DNA from 2 places in the Acidovorax sp. LjRoot194 genome. Region 1 is predicted to be linked to the other one. Evidence: riboswitches for the same ligand, from Rfam matches in the RefSeq annotation. Region 1 holds a riboswitch; the other holds the start of a gene.
What was found. Region 1 has a riboswitch for glycine ahead of gcvT (glycine cleavage system aminomethyltransferase GcvT). Riboswitches for the same ligand answer to the same signal wherever they lie in the genome.

Region 1 (10,301 bases):
AGAGTCCTTGTGATAGCCCAGGCTTGGGTGCGGTGCGCGATATTTGGCTTACGCCAGGTCACCTACCGGCACACAACTGCAGAACAGATTCCGATCCCCATACACATTGTCCACGCGTCCCACAGGCGACCAGTACTTACCTTGTCGCAGGGCCGCCACAGGGTAGGCAGCAGCTTCGCGCGTGTACGGGCGGGCCCACTCGCCGGTCAGAAGATTCTCCGCCGTGTGCGGCGCGTTCTTCAGCGGGTTGTTGTCCTGCGGCAGTTTGCCCGCCTCGATCTGGCGGATCTCTTCGCGGATGGCGATCATCGCGTCGATGAAGCGGTCGATCTCGAACAGCGTCTCGCTCTCCGTGGGCTCCACCATCAGCGTGTTGGGCACGGGAAAGCTCAGCGTGGGCGCATGAAAGCCGTAGTCGATCAGGCGCTTGGCGACGTCCTCGGCCATCACGCCGCTGGTCTCCTTCAGGCCGCGCAGGTCCAGGATGCACTCGTGCGCCACATGGCCGTTGGCGCTGGCGTACAGCGTGGGGTAGTGGTCCTTCAGGCGCGCGCTGATGTAGTTGGCAGACAGGATGGCCGTCTCGGTCGCGGCCTGCAGGCCTTCGGCGCCCATCATGCGGATGTACATCCAGCTGATGGGTAGCACAGCGGCGTTGCCCAGCGGGGCTGCGCTAACCGGGCCCACCTTGCCGTCGGCGGGGGACAGCGGCTGGTCGCCCTGGCCTGGCAGGCCGGGCAGGTAGGGCACGAGGTCTTCGACCACGCACACGGGGCCGACGCCCGGGCCGCCACCGCCGTGGGGGATGCAGAAGGTCTTGTGCAGGTTCAGGTGGCTCACGTCGCCGCCGAACTCGCCGGGGGCGGCCACGCCCACCAGGGCGTTCATGTTGGCGCCGTCTACGTACACGCGGCCCCCGTGGCTGTGCACCAGGGCGCACAGCTCCTTGACCTGGGTCTCGAATACGCCGTGCGTGCTGGGGTAGGTGATCATCACGCAGGCAATGCTGCCGCTGTGCTGCTCGCACTTGGCCTTGAGGTCGGCCAGGTCCACGTTGCCGTTGTCATCGCACTTTGTCACCACCACCTGCATGCCCACCATTTGCGCGCTGGCGGGGTTGGTGCCGTGTGCGCTGCTGGGGATGAGGCAGATGTTGCGGTGGCCTTCGCCGCGCGCCCGGTGGTAGGCCTGGATGGCCAGCAGGCCCGCGTATTCGCCCTGGCTGCCGGCGTTGGGCTGCAGGCTGATGCCGGCGTAGCCGGTGGCCTGGCACAGCCAGGCGCGCAACTGCTCGTCCAGCTCGCGGTAGCCGGTCTGCTGGTCGGCGGGCGCAAAGGGGTGCATGTGCGCGAACTCGGGCCAGGTGATGGGGATCATCTCGCTGGTGGCGTTGAGCTTCATGGTGCAGCTGCCCAGCGGGATCATGCTGCGGTCCAGCGCCAGGTCCTTGTCGGACAGCTGGCGGATGTAGCGCAGCATACCGGTTTCGGAATGGTGGGTGTTGAACACCGGGTGCGTGAGGTAGCTGCTGGTGCGGCGCAGTGCAGCCGGGATCAGCGGCTCGACGCCGTTCTCGAACGCGTCGAACGTGGGCAGCGCCTGGCCGTCCTGGGCGAAGACCTTCCACAGCAGCTCGATGTCCGCGCGCGTGGTGGTCTCGTCCAGCGAGATGCACAGGTACTCTTCAAAGTAAATGCGCAGGTTGGCGCCCGCCTGGACTGCGCGAGCAGCTATCGATTTGGTAGCATCACCGGTATGCAGGCTCAGCGTGTCGAAGGTGGCTTGGGGGCGTACCGGCGCGCCCAACTGCACCAGGCCCTGGGCCAGGATGGCGGTGTAGCTGGCCACGCGTTGGGCGATGCGTTGCAGGCCTTCGGGGCCGTGGTACACGGCGTACATGCTGGCGATGACGGCGGGCAGCACCTGCGCAGTGCAGATGTTGGACGTGGCTTTCTCGCGGCGGATGTGCTGCTCGCGCGTCTGCAGGGCCAGACGGTAGGCGGGTTTGCCGTGCACGTCCACACTCACTCCCACCAGGCGGCCGGGCAGGCTGCGCTTGAACTCGTCGCGGCAGGCCATGTAGGCAGCGTGCGGGCCGCCCGCGCCCATGGGCATGCCAAAGCGCTGCGTGGTGCCCACCACGATGTCGGCGCCGTATTCGCCGGGCGGCGTGATGAGCGTCAGCGCCAGCAGGTCGGCGGCCACAATGAAGGCGGCCTGCTTGGCGTGGGCTTTTTCCACATCGGCTCGCAGGTCTTCGATGCGGCCGCTGGTGGCGGGGTACTGGGCCAGCACGGCGAAGTAGTCGCCGGCCAGCAGGTCGTTCCATTCCTCGGCTGAGTTGGCCAGGCGCACTTCCAGGCCCAGGGGCTTGGCGCGGGTCTGGATGACTTCGATGGTCTGAGGGTGCGCGTCGCCCGCCACCACGAAGACATTGCTCTTGGATTTGACTGAGCGCCTGGCCAGGGTCATGGCCTCGGCGGCGGCGGTGGCTTCGTCCAGCATGGATGCGTTGGCAATGGGCATGCCGGTCAGGTCGCACACCATGGTCTGGAAGTTGACCAAGGCCTCCATACGGCCTTGCGAGATCTCGGCCTGGTAGGGCGTGTAGGCGGTGTACCAGGCGGGGTTCTCCAGAATGTTGCGCAGGATGACGCCCGGCGTGTGCGTGCCGTAGTAGCCCTGGCCGATGAAGCTGCGCAGGACCTTGTTCTTGCCCGCAATCGCCTTGAGCTCGGCCAGCGCTGCCGCTTCGGTGACGGGCAGGGGCAGGTCCATGGGCGTGGTGCGCGCGATGGAGCGCGGCACGATGCTTTCGATGAGGGCGCTGCGCGAGGCCTCGCCGATCACCGACAGCATGTGGGTTTCATCCGCAGCGTCGATGCCGATGTGGCGGGGCAGGAATTCGGTGGCGTTCTCGAGCGCGGCGAGGGAGGGCAGGGGGGCTTGGGAGGTCATCGGCGGCGGCGGCAAGGGCGGGGACACATGGCCCGGCAGGTGGCTGCCGGGCCGCGAAGGGAGGGGCAGTCCGATCAGGCGTTCTTGGCGAACTCGGCGTAGGCCGGCTCGTCCATGAGCGCGTCGAACTGCGTCATGTCGGTCACGTGGACCTTGAAGAACCAGCCAGCGCCCATCGGGTCGCTGTTGGCCAGGGACGGGTCGGCGCGCAGCGCCTCGTTCACTTCGACGATCTCGCCGGTGACGGGCATGTACACGTCGGCCGCGGCCTTGACGGACTCGACCACGCCGGCCACTTCACCCTGGGTGAAGGTGGTGCCGACGGCGGGCAGGTCCACGAACACCACGTCGCCCAGCGCGTCCTGCGCATGCAGCGTGATGCCGACGGTGGCGGCTTCGTGGTCAGAGATGTCGATCCACTCGTGGTCCTTGGAATACTTGACAGTCATGGGGGCTCCAGAAAAAGGGTTGTCTAAAAAAGTGCCGATGCCAGCTGCCACTGTAGCCGGGCTGGGGCGCAGGCGATGCAATGCGCGGCAAACGAATGCGGTGGTTCAGCCGCGGTAGTAGCGCGCGGGGGTGAAAGGCATGGCACGCACCTCCATCGGCACGGCCTTGCCGCGCACGATGGCGTTCAAGCGCGTGCCGATGGCCGCGAATTCAGGGACGACGTAGCCCATGGCCACGGGCTCGTTCACCGTGGGGCCGAGCAGGCCGCTCGTGACTTCGCCGATCTTCTGGCCGTCGGTACTCTGCAGTTCGGTGTGCTCGCGCACGGGCACGCGTTCCAGCGCCACGAGGCCGACGCGCTTGCGTTGCAGGGTGGCGGGGTTGTCGATCTGCGCGAGGATCTTGTCCGCGCCCGGAAAGCCCCCCGCCCGTGCGCCGCCGGTGCGGCGCACCTTCTGGATGGCCCAGTTCAGGGCCGCTTCGGGCGGGGTGGTGGTGGTGTCGATGTCGTTGCCGTACAGGCACAGGCCCGCTTCCAGGCGCAGCGAGTTGCGCGCGCCCAGGCCGATGGGTTTGACTTCGGGCTGGGCCAGCAGTGCGCGCGCCAGGGTGTCGGCCTGGGCTGCGGGCACCGAGATTTCAAAGCCGTCTTCGCCGGTGTAGCCGCTGCGGGTGACGAAGCAGTCGCAGCCCGCAATGTCGAACGCGCCGCCGGTCATGAACACCAGCTGGTCCACACCCGGCGCCAGGCGGGCGAGGGCGGTGACCGCCTGCGGGCCTTGCAGCGCCAGCAGCGCATGGTCGGGCATGGGCACCACCTGGCAGCGCTGGCCGATGCGGGCCTCTATGTGGGCGATGTCGCCCACCTTGCAGGCGCCGTTGACGATGACGAACAGGGTGGGCTCGCCTTCGACCGTGCCCTGGTTGAAGAACATCAGGTCGTCGATGACCGTGCCCTCATCGGTCAGCAGCAGGCCGTAGCGCTGCTTGCCCACGGGCAGGTCGATCACATCGACCGGCATCAGGGTTTCGAAGGCGGCCGCAGCGTCCGGGCCGACGAGCTTGAGCTGGCCCATGTGGGAGACATCGAACAGCCCCGCTGCGGTGCGGGTGTGCAGGTGCTCGGCCATGAGGCCGGCCGGGTACTGCACGGGCATGGAATAGCCGGCGAACGGCACCATGCGGGCGCCCAGCTCGATGTGCAGTGCGTTCAGGGGCGTGGTGAGCAGGGGAGCGGTGGCTGACATGGCGGGCTTCTCAGGACAAGGCAAATGAAAGCCGCAGCCTGTACCAGGCCACGGTATTTGCCCTGCTGTCCGCTTTACCTGAGAGATTCACCGCAGCGCCCTGGCTGGCCGTGCGGCTTGCTCCTTCGGTGGATGGGTGCCGCGGTGGGTATGGTGTGCCCGGCGGTCCATCTCTCTCCAGCAAGGAAACGCCCGCATCACTGCGGGCGGTTGCCAGTCCTTTTGCCTGAGCGTTCGGGTTGTCCCTGCGCCTTCGGCGGCCCCCGCGAAGGGGGCTCTCTCCTGACGGGCGCCAGTATATCCGCTGGCGCGTGGCACCCCCGCTGGAAAGCCCCGCTACTTGATGAACCCCCACACCTTCGGCAGCCAGGTGGACAGTTGCGGGATGAAGGTCAGCATCACCAGCACCACGCCATGCGCCCACAGGAAGGGCACCAGCTCGCGCACCAGTTGCGACATCGGCACGCGCGAGACGTTGCAGGTGACGAAGAGTAGCCCTCCGACCGGAGGCGTGATCATCCCGAGCGTGAGGTTGTAGATCACGATCATCGCAAAGTGCACCGGGTCCACGCCCAGCTTCACTGCCACGGGCGCGAGGATGGGCGCAAGCACCATCACCCCCGGCAGCGGCTCGATGAAGATGCCGAACAGCAGCAGGAAGATGTTGACGATGATGAGGAACATCCAGGGCGACAGGTTCATGCTGATGAGCCACTCGGCCATCTGCTGCGGAATGCCCTCGATGGTCAAAATCCACGCGAATGCGGCCGACAGCCCGATGATGATCAGCACCGACGCCGACAGCAGGGCCGAGCGCGCGAGGATGTCAGGCAGCGCCTTCCACTGCAGCGTGCGGTAGACGAACTTGCCGCACACCAGCGCGTAGAACACGGCCACGACCGAGGCCTCGGTGGGCGTGAACCAGCCCGCGCGCATGCCGCCCAGGATCACCACGGGCAGCAAGATGGCGGGCAGCGCCTTCCAGGTGGTGGTCAGGATCTCGGCCATGGGCGGCATCTTGCCGTCGCCCTTGTAGTTGCGCTTCTTCGACACATGGAAGTTCACGATGCACATGGCCACCGCGATCAGCAGGCCCGGCAGCAGGCCGGCCACGAACAGCGCACCCACCGACACCGTTTCATCCTGCAGCGCATAGATGATCATGATGATGGACGGCGGAATGATGGGCCCCACGATGGCAGTGGACGCGGTGAGCGCCGCTGCATACGAACGGTCGTAGCCCGCCCTGTCCATCATGCGGATCAGCATCGAGCCCGGGCCGGCCGCATCGGCCAGCGCCGAGCCCGAGATGCCCGAAAAGAACGTCAGCGACACCACGTTGGTGTAGCCCAGCCCGCCACGCTTGTGGCCCACAAACTGGCCTGCGAAGCGCAGCAGTACCTCGGTCAACGACCCGCCGCTCATGAGCTCGGCCGCCAGAATGAAGAACGGTACGGCCATCAGCGGAAAGCTGTCGATGCCGGTGAAGGTCTCCTTGAGCAGCACCATCAGCGGGTAGCTCTCGGCCAGGATCAGCGTGGCCGCGGTGGCCAGGCCCAGGGCAAACGCCACCGGCACGCCGATGGCCAGGAACAGGCAGGCCGAAACGATGAGGATGATGGACGCGCTCATAGGGAGGCACTCGCATTAGCGTCGAAGTGCTCATCGGCCGCGAAGGTGCGGTCGAGCACATAGCCACGCACGACGAACGCAAAGTGCACGATGAGCAACACCCCGCCGATCAGCATGGCGCTGTAGATGTAGGCGAAGGGCACCTGCGTCACGGCCGTCATCTGGAACATGGTGCGCTGCATGTACAGCCAGCCGTACCAGACCATGAAGCCGAAGAAAGCGAACAGCAGCGCGGCCACCACCGCGCGGATGGCAATGCCGCCGGCGCGGGGCAGGGCGTCCTGCAGGTTCTCCACCGCAATGTGGCCGCCGTAGCGCAGCACCGGGCCCGCGCCCAGGAAGGTCAGCCAGATCATCATGTGGCGCGAGACCTCTTCAGCCCACTCCAGCGAGTTGTGGGTTACGTAGCGCATGACCACGTTGGTGAAGATGATGATCGACATGGCCGCCAGCAGCAGGATCAGCGCCCAGCGGTTGGCGGCAAGGAAATAGCGTTCGAAGGCTTTCACGGTGTTGTTCTCGGTTCTGGCTGAAAGCGAAAAAAAACCGTTCGGGCTGAGCTTGTCGAAGCCTTGCGCGGCGCTTCGACAGGCTCAGCGTGAACGGTTGGAGTTTGTCTGCTCGGGTTAACGAACGTCCTGGATCTTCTTGATGTTGTCGGCCCCGAACTCCTTGGCATAGCCCACATACGCCGGCTTGAGCGCTTCGCGGAAGGCTGCGCCGTCCACCGTCTTCGTGACCTTCATGCCTTGCGATTCAAGCAGCGCTATGCCGTTGTTCTCATCGTCGTTGACCTTCTTGCGCTGCGCCACCGAAGCGCTCTTGGCGGCGTCGGTGAAGACCTTCTTGTCGGCATCGTTGAGCTTGTTCCACACCTTGGGCGAGAGCAGCAGAAGCGCGGGCGAGTACACGTGGCCGGTCAGCGACAGGTGCTTTTGCACCTGCGAGAACTTGGCCGACAGGATCACCGGGATAGGGTTCTCCTGGCCGTCCACCGTGCCCTGCTGCATGGCACCGAACAGCTCGGGGAAGGCCATGGGCGTGGGCAGGATGCCGAAGGTGCGGTAGCCGTCCATGTGCACCTTGTTCTCCATGGTGCGCATCTTCAGGCCCTTGGCGTCCTCGGGCTTGACGATGTCGCGCTTGCTGTTGGTCATGTGGCGAAAGCCGTTTTCGGTCCAGGCCAGCGCGATGATGCCCTTGCTCGGGAACTTGGTCAGGATGTCCTGGCCGATGGGGCCGTCCATCACCTTGCGTGCATGGTCGTAATCGCGGAACAGGAACGGAATGTCCACGATCTTCACTTCGGGCACGAAGTTGCCCACAGGGCCGGTGGAGGTGTTCACCAGGTCCTGCGTGCCGAGCTGGATGGCCTCGATCTGCTCGCGCTCGCCGCCCAGCGCCGAGTTGGGAAAGTACTGGCACTTGTAGCGCCCCTGCGTGCCTTTTTCGACTTCATCGCAGAACACCTTGGAGCCCACGCCATAGTGCGAATCGGGCGCCGTGGCGTAGCCGATCTTGAGCGTCGTGGTCTGCGCGCCGGCCGTGGCGATCAAGCCGAACGCAAGGCCCAGGCCCGCGGCGAGAGAAGTCAGTTGCATGGTGTCTCCTGTATATGTGGTTCTTGCCGTGGTCGCCTGCGTACCTGTCGCTGGAGGCTTCGCGCAGCCAGTGCCACGGACTCAAAAATTATGGCGCTGCAACATGCCGCAGGGCATCGGGGTTTGTGCTGGTAAGCGTGCTTACTAAACAAGGCAGTCGCCACGGGCTTCGCGGCACCAGTGCACGCGTCGCGCGGGCGACAGGACAGGTGAAGGCGGGCGGCGCCATGGAAGTCGGGCTGGCGTGCGGCGAGGTGCCGCTCTGATGGAGCGGCACCGGCCCGTGATGTGAGACTCCGCGGCGGGTGCCCGTGGCGCGGTGAGTCGGTGAAGCGCAAGGGCGTGTGCCGCCACTGCCGTCTTGCCAAGTGCCCCGGTCCGGCGGTAACCGGTCCGGGGCCCTGTCAGTTCGTGCGCTCCGGTAAGAACGCCTTGATGGATGAAGTATGCGCGGCAAGGCTCAGTAGTTCTTGCTGTTCTTTGCTTCAAAAGTCGGCTGTTGCAGAAAATCCTTCTGTATTTGCGCAGTTCAAGGAATAATCCGCAGCATGGACCGTTTAGACAGAAAAATTCTCGCTGTGCTGCAGGGCGACGCGCGCGCCAGTCTGCAGGAGATCGGGCAGGCCGTCGGCCTGAGCCCTTCGCCGTGTTGGGGTCGCATCAAGAAGATGGAAGAGGCCGGTGTCATCCAGGGCTACACCGTGCGGCTCAACCCGCAGGCGCTGGGCCTGTCCGACACGGTGCTGGTGCAGGTCACGCTCGACAGCCACTCGGACAACACGCTGGAGAAGTTCGGCGAGACGCTGGCCAGCATTCCGGAGGTGATCGAAGCCCACCTGGTCTCAGGCGACTACGACTACCTGCTGCGCGTGGTGGTCAAGGACACGCGCGACTACGAGCGCCTGCTGCGCGAGAAGCTCTACAAGATCAAGGGCATACGCCACAGCCGCTCGAGCTTCGTGCTGCGCACGCTGAAAAAGGCCGACATGCCGCTCTACGTGGACTAAGGCCTAAGGCGCTGGCACGTTCGCTGCTCTGCGGGCTGGCACAGGTGCAGAATCCAGCCGCCGCACACACCGTCCACACCGCCAGTACCGCGCCACACACCATGAACCTGCGTTTCGTCGAAGCCTTCTATTGGGTCGCCTCTCTGCGCAGCGTGACGCGCGCCGCCGAAAAACTGTTCCTCACCCAGTCGGCCATGTCCAGCCGCGTGGCGGCGCTGGAGGAAGAGCTGGGCGTGCTGCTGCTGGACCGCAGCGACAAGCGCTTCAAGCTCACGGTGGCGGGCACGCGGTTTCTGACCTATGCGAAGCGCATGCTGGAATTGCAGCGCCAGCTGAAGGCCGAGATGGGGTCGGGCGGGCCGATGGAGGTGTCCATCCGCCTGGGCGCGATCGAGTCGGTGCTGCACTCCTGGCTGATTCCGTGGATCGAGCAACTGCGCAAGGACAACCCGGCGCTGGAGCTCGAACTCACCATGGAAACCACGCCCGTGCTGCTGGACCAGATCCGCCGCGGCGCGCTGGACACGGTGTTTGCAGCGCTGCCGGCGTCCGCCGAAGGCATCCGCACCCAGGCCCTGGCGCCCATGGAGATGGTGTTCGTCGGCAACAGCAAGTTGCACCGCAAGCGGCGCTACGCGCTGGCGGATTTTGCCGAGATGGACATCCTGACCTTCCAGCGCGGCTCGCACCCGCACGTAACGTTGCTGGATGCGCTGCGCCAGGCCCAGGTGGAGCCGCGCCGCGTGCACACCATCTCGTCCATCTCGGCCATGGTGCAGTTGGTGCAGGGCGGCTTCGGCATCGCGACCTTGCCGCGCCACGCCGTGCAGCGGCTGCTGGCGTTTCCGGACCTGCGGGCGCTGGCCTGCGACACGGAGTTGCGGCCCTTGCCCATCCACCTGAGCTACCGCGAAGACCCGTCCACCCCGGTCGACAGCGTGGTGCGCTCGGCCATGGCGTTCCTCGAACTGCAGTCCGAACGCACCAAGGTGCGCGCCAAAACCTGAAGCCAAGCTGACGGACGGCGCGTCTCCCGCGTCGCCACGGCGGTGGCCTGCGCGCTGCGCAAGCCTTTGGGGTGCGCTGCGTGGCTGCCGCGCGCACTCTCCAATGGTCTCCATCGCGTTCCAGTGCCTGCTGTTGGTGCATGCCATCGGCACGCACAAGCCCGGGTGCGGCCGGCATCGTCTGGATGGCGCGCCATCACCATCGGCCACAAAAGCCCGCCGCACGGGGCTTGCGGCGGTATCGGCCAGGCGCGCGACGGTGCGGATTCCAGGGGCCTAGGGTTTTCACTGAGCACCAAGTTGGGTGAAGTGTGCTCCAGCGTAGTGCATCGAAAAAATCGATGAAGTGAGAGAAAATTTTTGAATTTGCCAGTGCTCGCACCCCGCCAACACAATCCT
Region 2 (10,301 bases), 2.7 Mb from region 1:
GGCTGCTGGCCGTGGCGGCCCTGCACATGGGCTATGCGTTCGTGGTGTTCACCGAGCCCCTGCGCGAAATCCTGCGGCGCGGCGTTTTCGCCAGCGTCCGGAACGACCCGCTGCTGGGCGCCGTGGTGTGGTTCGTCCTGTTCGGCGTTCTGTTTGCGCTGCTGGCCTGGGTCGTGCTGCAGCTCGAACGCCATGGCGGAGCAGCGGCCGCCGCCACGCAGCGCCCGCTGGGCTTTGGTTTGTTGGCGCTGGCATTGCTGGGCATCGTGCTGATGCCGCCGTCCGGCTTCTGGCTGGTGCTGCCGCCTGCGCTGGCGCTGTGCGCAGCGCAGCCTCCGCCGCCAACGCCGTCCACCGTTTTCACGCCGGACTCACGAAAGACCGCTTCATGAACATCCTCTTCATTGTGGCGGCCGGGGTGCTGGCCGTGGTGGCCCTGGCGCACTCGGTGCTGGGCGAGATCATGGTGTTTCGCAGCCTGCGAACGCGGGGCGTGGTGCCCACTGCGGGCCGCCCCGTGCTGCGCGAGCCTCAGGTGCGCATTCTCTGGGGCACGTGGCATCTGGCCACGGTGCTGGGCCTGGCCTTGAGCGCACTGCTGTGGCGCCTGGGCACCTCGCCCTGGACCGACGCCGCACTGGCCGCGTGGGTGGCCGATGTGGCGGGCGTGGCCACCCTGGCCAGCGGCCTGCTGGTGTTCTACGCCACACGCGGCAGGCACCCCGCGTGGGTGCCGTTGATGGCGGTGGCCGCACTGGTGTGGTGGCGCTAGCGCGCACGGTGGGTGCACTGCACAAACCCGCAGCGTGACGTGGTTCACGCTGCCCGTGCTGCAGCCCGAGACAGGAAACACAACTTCACAAGACTTCGCAAATGGACTACACCGGCTTGACGCAAGTTGAGCACTATGAAGTCCTCGGTTCCGCAAGGAATCATTTTGAGGAGATCGTCATGGCCCGTAATGCACTCGCCGCTGTTTCCATCGCCCTGTTGTCGCTGGGCGCCGCAACGGTAGCGCAAGCACAAAACAGTGCCACTGTTGTCTTTCAATCGGGGCAGCACCAGTACCACTCAGGTGCGCCCGTCGTGGTCCACGGCGCGCCCGTCCTGGTCCAGTACGGCCCCCCACCACCACCCCGCCACGAAGTCGCGCCGCACCCCCGCCGCGGCATGGCATGGGTGCCCGGCCACTGGGAATGGCGTGGCAACCGCCACGTGTGGATGCAGGGCTACTGGGTGAAGGCCCGCCCCGGCTACGCATACCGCGAACCCCGCTGGGAGCAGCACGGTGACCGCTGGGAAATGCGCCGCGGCGGCTGGGACCGCGATGGTGACGGCATCCGCGACCGCCGAGACCGAGACCGCGACGGTGACGGCGTACCGAACCGCCACGACCGCCGCCCCGACAACCCCAACCGCAACTGACCGGTAACCCATCCTCGGTAAATCATCCTGCGTGACGCGACCTGCGCCACCCAGGATGTCCCACCCCGATCCACAGCATTTTTGTGGCCGGTGTGTGCCCCCCACAACGCGGATATCTACAACGCCGCGATGTGCATCACCGGCATGCCACCGTCCACCCACCGGAGAACAACAATGAAACATACCAAGACACTGTCCGCCGCTTCCATCGCCCTCGCATCGCTGATGACGCTGGCCACCGCCCATGCTGCCACCCCTGGCGTGGTGGTGGCGCAGGGCCATTCCGACCGCGGGTACCAGCAAACGCAGACCTACCAGGTCATCCCCGCGCCCCCAGCGCCTCGCCGTGAAGCCGTGCCACGCCCCCGCCGTGGCCAGGTGTGGGAAGAAGGCCATTGGGAGTGGCGTGGCAACCGCTACCAGTGGGTGCGCGGCCATTGGGTGCAAGCCCGCTCTGGCCACCAGTACCGCCAGCCCCAATGGGCCGAACGTGATGGCCGCTGGGAATTCCAGCGCGGTGGCTGGGACCGGGACGGTGATGGCGTGTCCAACCGCAATGACCGGGACCGTGATGGAGACGGCGTCTCCAACCGCCGCGACCAGCAGCCCGACAACCCACGCCGCAATTGATGGACGACGGACCGCTGATCCGCTGATCCACTGACCGGCTGATCGCAGCCCCGCAGCGCGGCGTGCCTGGCACGTCGCGCTGTTGCGTTTTCAACGGCACTGCGCAGCCGCCCGGACTGTGCTGCCATATGCATATACGACGTCGCACATGTTGGATTTCCCACAATAGCGCATCCCTGCTGCACACCCCATTGAAGGATTTCCCCATGCGCGCCCTGCCCTCTCTCCGCTGGATTCCAGCCGTCGCGCTCGCCTGCGCTGCGTTGCTCGCCACCACTGGCGCACACGCCGCCGGCCCCGCCACCTGGCCCCAGCAACCCATCACGCTGATCCTCGGATTCCCGGCCGGGTCGGGCGTGGACGTGATCGCCCGCTCCGTGCAGGAGCCCCTGGCCCAGCGCCTGGGCCAGCCGGTCATCATCGACTACAAGTCCGGCGCGGCCGGCAACATCGCCAGCGAATACGTGGCGCGCGCCAAGCCCGACGGCTACACCTTCGCCTTCGGCACCGCGGCCACGCACGGCAGCAACGCCGCGCTGTACAAGAAGCTGCCGTTCGATGTGGAAGAGGACTTCGTGCCCGTGGCGCCGCTCATCGATGTGTCGAACGTGCTGACCATCAACCCCACCGTCATCGACGTGAAGACGCTCAAGGAGTTCGTGGACCTGGTCAAGGCCAACCCGGGCAAGTACAACTTTGCGTCTACCGGCAACGGCGCGGGCACGCACATGGCGTTTGCCGAGTTCAACGCCCGCTTGGGCCTGAACATGGTGCACGTGCCCTACAAGGGCGGGCCCGAGGCCATCGCGTCGGTGGTGCGGGGCGAGACCTGCTGCATCATGAACCAGGTGCAGACGGTGTTGCCACACTACAAGGCCGACAAGGTGCGCCTGCTGGGCGTGACCACCGCCAAGCCGGTGAACGCCGTGAAGGAAGTGCCGACCATCGCATCGAGCGGCCTGCCGGGCACCAAGGGTTTCGACAGCTCGATCTGGTTCGGCATCTTCGCGCCCAAGGGCACGGACGCGGCCATCGTGAAGAAGCTCAACACCGCCGTGCGCGAAGTGCTGGAGCTGCCGGACGTGCGCGCCCGCTTCGAGGCCAACGGCAACACAGTGCGCATCGAAACACCCGAGCAATTCCGCCAGACGGTGCACACCGACCGCAACAAATGGGCCCAGGTGGTGAAGGACGCGAAAATCAGCATCGACTGAACTGCGGGCTTCGCACTGCGGCACCACCGCCGCGGGCAAGCCTTTGACTCCATGCCACTGAACGAAGAAACCAACCACACCTCCCCAGCCGGCACCGGCCTGGCTGTGCTGGAACAGCGCCTGAAGGACGACCTGTCCATGCTGGGCTGGCCGGCACGCAGCTGGGTGCCGCAGCGCACCTACGCAGGCCATGCCGTGGTCGATGTGCTGATCATCGGCGCGGGCCAGGCGGGCCTGGCGGCAGCGGCCGCGCTGGCGCAGCTGGGCATCCGCGCCGTGCTGCTCGACCGCGCGCCGCGCGACCATGAAGGCCCCTGGGCCACCACCGCGCGCATGGAAACCCTGCGCTCGCCCAAAGAGCTGACGGGCCCTGCGCTGGGCCTGCCCAGCCTGACCTTTCGTGCCTGGTTCGAAGCGCAATGGGGGCGTGCCGCCTGGGCTGCGCTCGACAAGATTCCGCGCCTGCAGTGGATGGACTACCTGCGCTGGTACCGCCGCGTGACCGGGGCCGACGTGCGCAACGAGCATGCTGTCACCGCCCTGCGCCCGCGGGCCGATGCGCTGGTGGAGGTGGACGTGCAAAGCACCGGCGGCCCCCGCACATGGCTCGTGCGCCGCGTGGTGCTGGCCACCGGCCGCGACGGCCTCGGCGGCCCGCAGATCCCGGCCTTCATGCAGGGCGTGGACCGCAGCCGCTGGGCGCATTCGTCGGACGTGCTCGACTACGCCACGCTGCGCGGCCTGCGCGTGGGTGTGGTGGGCGCGGGTTCATCCGCCATGGACAGCGCGGCCACGGCGCTCGAGAGCGGCGCCGCCAGCGTGGACCTGCTGGTACGCCGCGCCGATCTGCCCCGCATCAACAAGTCCAAGGGCTCCGGCGTGCCGGGCCTCACCCACGGCCACTACGACCTGCCCGATGCATGGCGGTGGCGCCTGCGCCACTACATCAACGTGCAGCAGGTGCCGCCGCCGCACGGCAGCACGCTGCGCGTGTCGCGCCACCCCAATGCGCATTTCAACCTGGGCTGCCCGGTGGAGCGTGTGGAGCAGCAGGGCAACACCCTGCGCGTGGCCACGCCCAAGGGCACCTTCGTGCTCGACTTCCTCATCGTCTCCACCGGGTTTGCCATCGACTGGCTGCAAAAGCCCGAGTTCGCGCACATCGCACCGCACGTGCGCGCCTGGAGCCAACGGTATCAGCCTGCACCGGGCGACGAGGACCAGGAGCTGGCCGACTCGCCCGACCTGGGCCCGGTGTTCGAGTTCCAGCCAAAGACCCCCGGCAGCTGCCCGGGCCTGGAACGCATCCACTGCTTTTGCTACCCCGCAGCGCTGTCGCACGGCACGGTGTCGGGCGACATACCGGCCATCAGCGATGGCGCGCGGCGGCTGGCCCAAGGGCTGGCCAGCCTGTTCTACCGCGAAGACGTCGAGCAGCACTTTGCCAACCTGCAGGCCTATGCCGAGCCCGAACTGGTGGGCGACGAATGGACGGCGGCTGATACGGCGCAGCGCGTCGAGCAGCTGCAGACCCAGCCCCACGTCTCGCCGAACGCCCAGCCCCTGCCCCAACCCGACCGCGCCTGACGCGCCCGGCCGCCTGCGCGCGGCCTCCTCTTCTGGATTGCACACCCCATGACCACCATCCCTGACACCACTGCCACCACGTCCAGCGAAGACACCATCGACACCCTGCTCGCCCTCACGCCCGAGCGGCCCGCGTTCGCCACGCGCCACGCGCGCGACAAGGTGGCCGTGGCCACGCAGGGCTGCTACGACGCCCTGTTCAGCGCCGACCTGTCCGGCACGCTGACCCACACCGAGCGCCTGTGGGTGGCCAGCGATATCGCCGAGGCCAGCGGCATGCCCGTGCTGGCAGCGCATTACCGCGACCAGGTGCTCAAAAGCACCGCCCATACCGTGCTCTCGCAGCCGCTGCAGGAATTGCTGCAACACCCCGGCAGCACGCCCACCGATGCGCGCCTGCAGGCGGTGGCCCAGTTCACCCGCACGCTCGCCACCCACCCGGACCGCAGCGACCGCGCCGCCCTGCTGGCCCTGCCCGCCGCCGGCCTGTCGGTGGCGGACACGGTGCTGCTGGCGCAGCTCATCGGTTTCGTGACGTACCAGCTGCGCTTGGTGGCGGGCTTGGCGGCGCTGGACGCGCTGGGTGGCGAAGGCGATGCGCCGCCCGCACCGGACACCGCCGAGGCCGCGCCCTTCGTGCACCCTGCCAACCTGCCCGCCCCCGGCGAACCGCTGCGCCTGAACGGCTACACCAGCGAGACGCTGGGCTGGGCCTCGTGGCTGGAGGTGGTGGACCCCGCCACCGCCACGCCCGAGCAGCAGGCGGTGCTGGACCTGAGCCACCCCAAGGCGCGCAGCTCGGATTTTTACCTGCTGCTGGTGCACCAAGCCCGTGTGCTGTCGGAGCGCTCGCAGGCCTTCAACGCCATCATGTACGCGCCCGGCGGCCTCTCCCGCGCCGAGCGCGAGGTCGCCAGCACGGCGGTGTCTCGCGCCAACGGCTGCGTGTACTGCGCCTCGGTGCACGCCCAGCGCTTCGAGCAGCTGGCGCGGCGCAACGACGTGATGGCGCAGATCTTTGCCGACCCCGACCAGGCGGGCACCAACGCCCGCGAGCGCGCCATCGTGCAGGCCGCGCTGGCGCTGACGCGCAGCCCCGGCAGTTTCAGTGCGCAGCACCTGCAGCCGCTGCGCGCGGCGGGCCTGTCGGACCTGGATATCCTGGACGCGCTGCACGCGAGCGCCCTGTTCGCCTGGGCCAACCGCCTCATGCTCAACCTGGGCGAGGCCGTCTTCCCGCAGGGCGCCTGAACCGCTTCGGGCCGGCTTCAGCGGTCCGTTGCATCAGCAAACGTTGCGGTGCATTAGCGCTCGCGGCCCGGCCATGTGCGCGGGGCCGCCCCTAGAATCCGCCCAGCAGGAGAGCACGGCGGGCACCACCCGCTGCTGCACCGAAGGCGCAAACTCCCATACACGCTCAGGTCCCGTACTGCCCATTCATCAAAGCCGTCTGGAGAGCCGCCCCACCCCTTATCGGCGTGGTGGCGCACCGAAGGAGCAAACCGCACGCCATGTGGGCGCGGCGGTGAATCTCTCAGGTACCAAGGACAGGGGGAGCGGCAGCCTGGCAGACGTGCGCCAGCTGCATTGCTATTGAATTCATAGCTGGTAGCGCACGCCTGGCAGGCGGTAGACCTTCAAAAGGTTCTGAACCATGCGCGTGATCGTTCTTGGCGCCGGCTTGCTCGGCGTGACTTCGGCTTACTTCCTCTCGCAACTCGGCCACGACGTGACCGTCATCGACCGCCAGGGCGCGCCCGGCGCCGAGACCAGCTTTGCCAACGGCGGGCAGATCTCGGTGAGCCACGCCGAGCCCTGGGCCAACCCGAGCGCACCGCTCAAGGTGCTGCAGTGGCTGGGCCAGGAAGACGCGCCGCTGCTGTTCCGCCTGCGCGCCGACATGCGCCAGTGGCTCTGGGGCCTGGCCTTTCTGCGCAACTGCACGCCGGCGCGCACGCGCCACAACATCGAGCAGATCGTGAGCCTGGGCACCTACAGCCGCAGCGTGCTGCAGCAGCTGCGCGCGGCCACCGGACTCCAGTACGACCAGCGCACGCAGGGCATCCTGCACTTCTATACCAATGCCAAGGAGTTCGACGGCGCCCTGGCCCCCGCCGAGCAGATGCGCGCCCTGGGCTGCGAGCGCCAGGTCATCAGCGCCGACGAGGCCGTGCGCATCGAGCCGGCCCTGGCCCATATCCGCCCACAGCTCGCGGGCGCCACCTTCACCGCCGAGGATGAATCGGGCGACGCGAACCAGTTCACGCGCGCGCTGGCCGCCCTCTGCGAGGCGGCGGGCGTGCAGTTCCGGCTGGGCCACCACATCACCGCGCTGCGCGAGGCCGGGGGGCGCATCGACCATGTGGAGGTGACCACGCCCGAAGGCCGCTTCGAGCGCGTGCAGGGCGATGCCTTTGTGCTGGCCATGGGCTCGTTCAGCCCGCTGCTGGCGCAGCCGCTGGGCATCCGCCTGCCGATCTACCCGGCCAAGGGCTATTCGGTGACCATGCCGGTGAAGGATGCGGCCAAGGCCCACCAGGTGAGCCTGACGGACGACGAGTTCAAGCTCGTGTTCTCGCGCTACACCAGCGCGCAGGGCGACCGGCTGCGCATCGCAGGCACGGCGGAATTGAACGGCTACGACCGCCACCTGAACCCAGTGCGCTGCGACGCCATCGTGCGCCGCGTGGAGCAGCTCTTCCCCGGCGCGGGCGACGCCAGCCAGGCGCAGTTCTGGACCGGCCTGCGCCCCGCCACGCCGAGCAACGTACCGCTGATCGGCAAGACGAAACTCGCCAACCTGTTTCTCAACACCGGCCACGGCACGCTGGGCTGGACGCACGCCTGCGGCTCAGGCCAGGCGCTGGCCGACATCGTGAGTGGGCGGGTGCCGCAGGTGGACTTCGACTTTCAAGGCCTGGAGCGCAGCCCGCGCCCTGCGGCGCTGCTGCCGACGCGCACCACGGCCTGAGCACAGAATGACCACGGCGCGCGGCCCGTTGAGGCCGCGCGGCAGTCCTGTACGGCCATGAAAAAGCACTGAGGGCTACAACCGAATGCCGCCGTACCTCGTCTACTTGGCAGCCCCGGTGGCATGCGCCACAAAGCTCGCCACGGCCTTCATGTCCTTCTCGCTCATGCGCTCGGCATACGACGGCATCACGCCGATGCCCGCCTTCAATGCCCGCAGCACGCGCGGCGCATCGGGCTTGAGCTCGTCGAGCACGGGGCCCACCTGGCCTTCGGCACCGGCGGCCTGCAGCGTGTGGCACACGGCGCAGGCGGGCTGGATCTTGGTGAACAGCTCTTTGCCGCGCGCCAGCTCGGCGGCATCGGCGGCCCAGCTGGTGCCTGTCGACAGCAACAGCAATGCCAATGCGAGGTCGCGCCCCAAAGCCAGTGCCGCCGTGGATCTGGCTGCGCCAGTCCACCGGTGGCGTCTCCCTCCAGGGGGGAAGGCGCGCAGCGCCTCAGGGGGGAGCTTTTTCATGCTGCCGTGATCGTCACGGCGTGGTCGCGCCAGCTGGCGTTGTTGTAGCCGCCGACGTTCTCGTCACGCTGCTCACCCTGCACCGTGCCTGCCATGTCGGTGGCGCGGCTGGCCAGTACATGGGTGCCCGCGCCCAGTTGCACGGGCAGCACGAACTGGCGCCAGGCGAACTTGCCCAGGTCGGGGCCGATGAGGCGTGCGGCCTGCCAGGTCTTGCCGCCGTCCACCGACACCTCCACGCCCTTGACGGCCTGCGTGCCGCCAAAGGCCACGCCGTGCACCTGCACCAGGCCGGCCTTGAGCGTGCCCTTCTCGGGCAGCGGGCCGTTGATCCAGGACTTCACACCCATCTCCCACACCGAGGGCTGGTCGGGCGCGGCCTTGGTGCCGGGGGGCGACATGCGGTAGCCGTGCGACATGATGCGTGCCTGCGACTGCGCGCTGGTGAACGCCACGCGCTTGACGTACTTGATGTTGTTCACGCCCTGGTAGCCCGGCACCACCAGCCGCAGCGGGCCGCCGTGGGCCAGCGAGATGGGCTCGCCATTCATCTCCCAGGCCAGCAGTGCATCGTCGGTGGCCTTGACGGGCACCGAGCGCTCCACCAGCACGGACAGCGGGTCCACGCCCTCAGGCAGCTTCTCGCCGCCCGTGCCGGTCAGGTACACCGCGCCATCGGCCAGCCCGCCCAGGGCCGCCACCACATTGCGCAGCGGCACGCCGCTCCACACCACGCAGCCCGCCGCGCCCACGGCCCAGGGCGTGCCGCTGGGCTTGCTGGGGAAGAAGCCGCGCCCGTTGCCCGAACACTGCAGCACGGTGGCGACGGTTTCCACACCCAAAGTCTTGAGCTCGGCCAGCGTGAGGCTGCGCGGGTTCTTCACGCCCTCGATGGCCACGGTCCACGCGTCGCGGTCGTTCAGGATGGCTGCGTCGGGCGCCGGCAGGTTGTTGCGCACGTACAGCTGGTTCGATGGCGTGATGACGCTGGTGCCGAACGCGGAGCGCTTGGTCTCCAGCGTGCTGCTGCTGTGCACGATGAGCGCGTCGGAGGTCTTCCACCCCGCGTATGCAGGCAGCGGCTTGGCGGCGGCAGCAGTTGCTGCTGCGGCCTGGGCTGCAGCGCGGCCGCTGAAGCCGGCCAGGCCGATGGCGCTCAATGCGGCGGCGCTTCCGGCCAGCAGGTGTCGGCGCGGAAGAGTCATCGATTCTTTCATGGGTCAATCTCCGGAAAGTTGTAAACCAATCAACACAAACAGCTACATGCCTGGCGCGGTGCATCAAGCTCCCGGCGCTCTGCTCAGCAATAGTTGCCGCATTCTGTGCGCCACACACCCACCTCAGACGCCTTCATCATTGTCAAAAGATGTAATAGTAATAAGCATATGGAAACATTCGTGCATCCGTAAAGGGTCTGCGGCATATTCGGCTGAACACAGAAGGGGGCCGGCATGAACCGCTACAGGACTTGCATCGACATCGGAATGAGGCTGGGGGTGGCGCTGCTGGCTGGCGCGGCATTTCATGCGCAGGCGCAGCTCACGGCGCTGGTCGCGGTGGAGCCCACCGCTAAGAAGGCGGCGCACTCCATTCTGCGCAGCGCGGCCGAAACCGGGCTGGCCAAGGCCGCCGGCCAGGCCGTCACGGTGACCACCAGCGAAGACCTGTCCGACGTGATGCGCGCCACGCGCAGTGCAGGCTTCGACATCTTCATCGGGCCGCCCCAGGTGGCTGCGTCGGCCCTGCAGCGCGGCTACGAGTTGGTGGGCGCCACGCAAAAATCCGACAAGTACCTGCTGGTGGGCGTGCAGCAGGTCGACGCCGTGGCGGCCATGAAGGGCCGCCGCCTGTACCTGCCGCAGCAGGACTCGGTCTACACCTACATGGCGCGCGGCATGCTCAACGAGGCGGGCTTGTCGTTCCAGGACCTGCGCAGCGTGCAGTACGAAAAGTTT

Region 2: linked by a shared signal. The riboswitch ahead of ACSQ3N_RS23720 (D-amino acid dehydrogenase) and the one ahead of gcvT (glycine cleavage system aminomethyltransferase GcvT) in region 1 are both predicted to bind glycine.

The regions. Positions count from the first base shown of each region.
Region 1 is NZ_CAXUQB020000001.1:2,586,891-2,597,191, forward strand. It holds gene gcvP (aminomethyl-transferring glycine dehydrogenase) at 49-2,958, opposite strand; gene gcvH (glycine cleavage system protein GcvH) at 3,033-3,407, opposite strand; gene gcvT (glycine cleavage system aminomethyltransferase GcvT) at 3,513-4,655, opposite strand; glycine riboswitch at 4,711-4,846, opposite strand; glycine riboswitch at 4,860-4,950, opposite strand; gene ACSQ3N_RS11620 (TRAP transporter large permease) at 4,992-6,287, opposite strand; gene ACSQ3N_RS11625 (TRAP transporter small permease) at 6,284-6,796, opposite strand; gene ACSQ3N_RS11630 (TRAP transporter substrate-binding protein) at 6,914-7,888, opposite strand; gene ACSQ3N_RS11635 (Lrp/AsnC family transcriptional regulator) at 8,437-8,895, shown strand; gene ACSQ3N_RS11640 (LysR family transcriptional regulator) at 8,997-9,902, shown strand.
Region 2 is NZ_CAXUQB020000001.1:5,238,721-5,249,021, forward strand. It holds gene ACSQ3N_RS23685 (DUF6463 family protein) at 1-392, shown strand, start outside; gene ACSQ3N_RS23690 (hypothetical protein) at 389-772, shown strand; gene ACSQ3N_RS23695 (YXWGXW repeat-containing protein) at 952-1,425, shown strand; gene ACSQ3N_RS23700 (YXWGXW repeat-containing protein) at 1,600-2,055, shown strand; gene ACSQ3N_RS23705 (Bug family tripartite tricarboxylate transporter substrate binding protein) at 2,262-3,269, shown strand; gene ACSQ3N_RS23710 (NAD(P)-binding domain-containing protein) at 3,321-4,856, shown strand; gene ACSQ3N_RS23715 (CMD domain-containing protein) at 4,905-6,107, shown strand; glycine riboswitch at 6,297-6,417, shown strand; gene ACSQ3N_RS23720 (D-amino acid dehydrogenase) at 6,511-7,827, shown strand; gene ACSQ3N_RS23725 (c-type cytochrome) at 7,930-8,346, opposite strand; gene ACSQ3N_RS23730 (sulfite oxidase) at 8,343-9,563, opposite strand; gene ACSQ3N_RS23735 (rhodanese-like domain-containing protein) at 9,798-10,301, shown strand, end outside.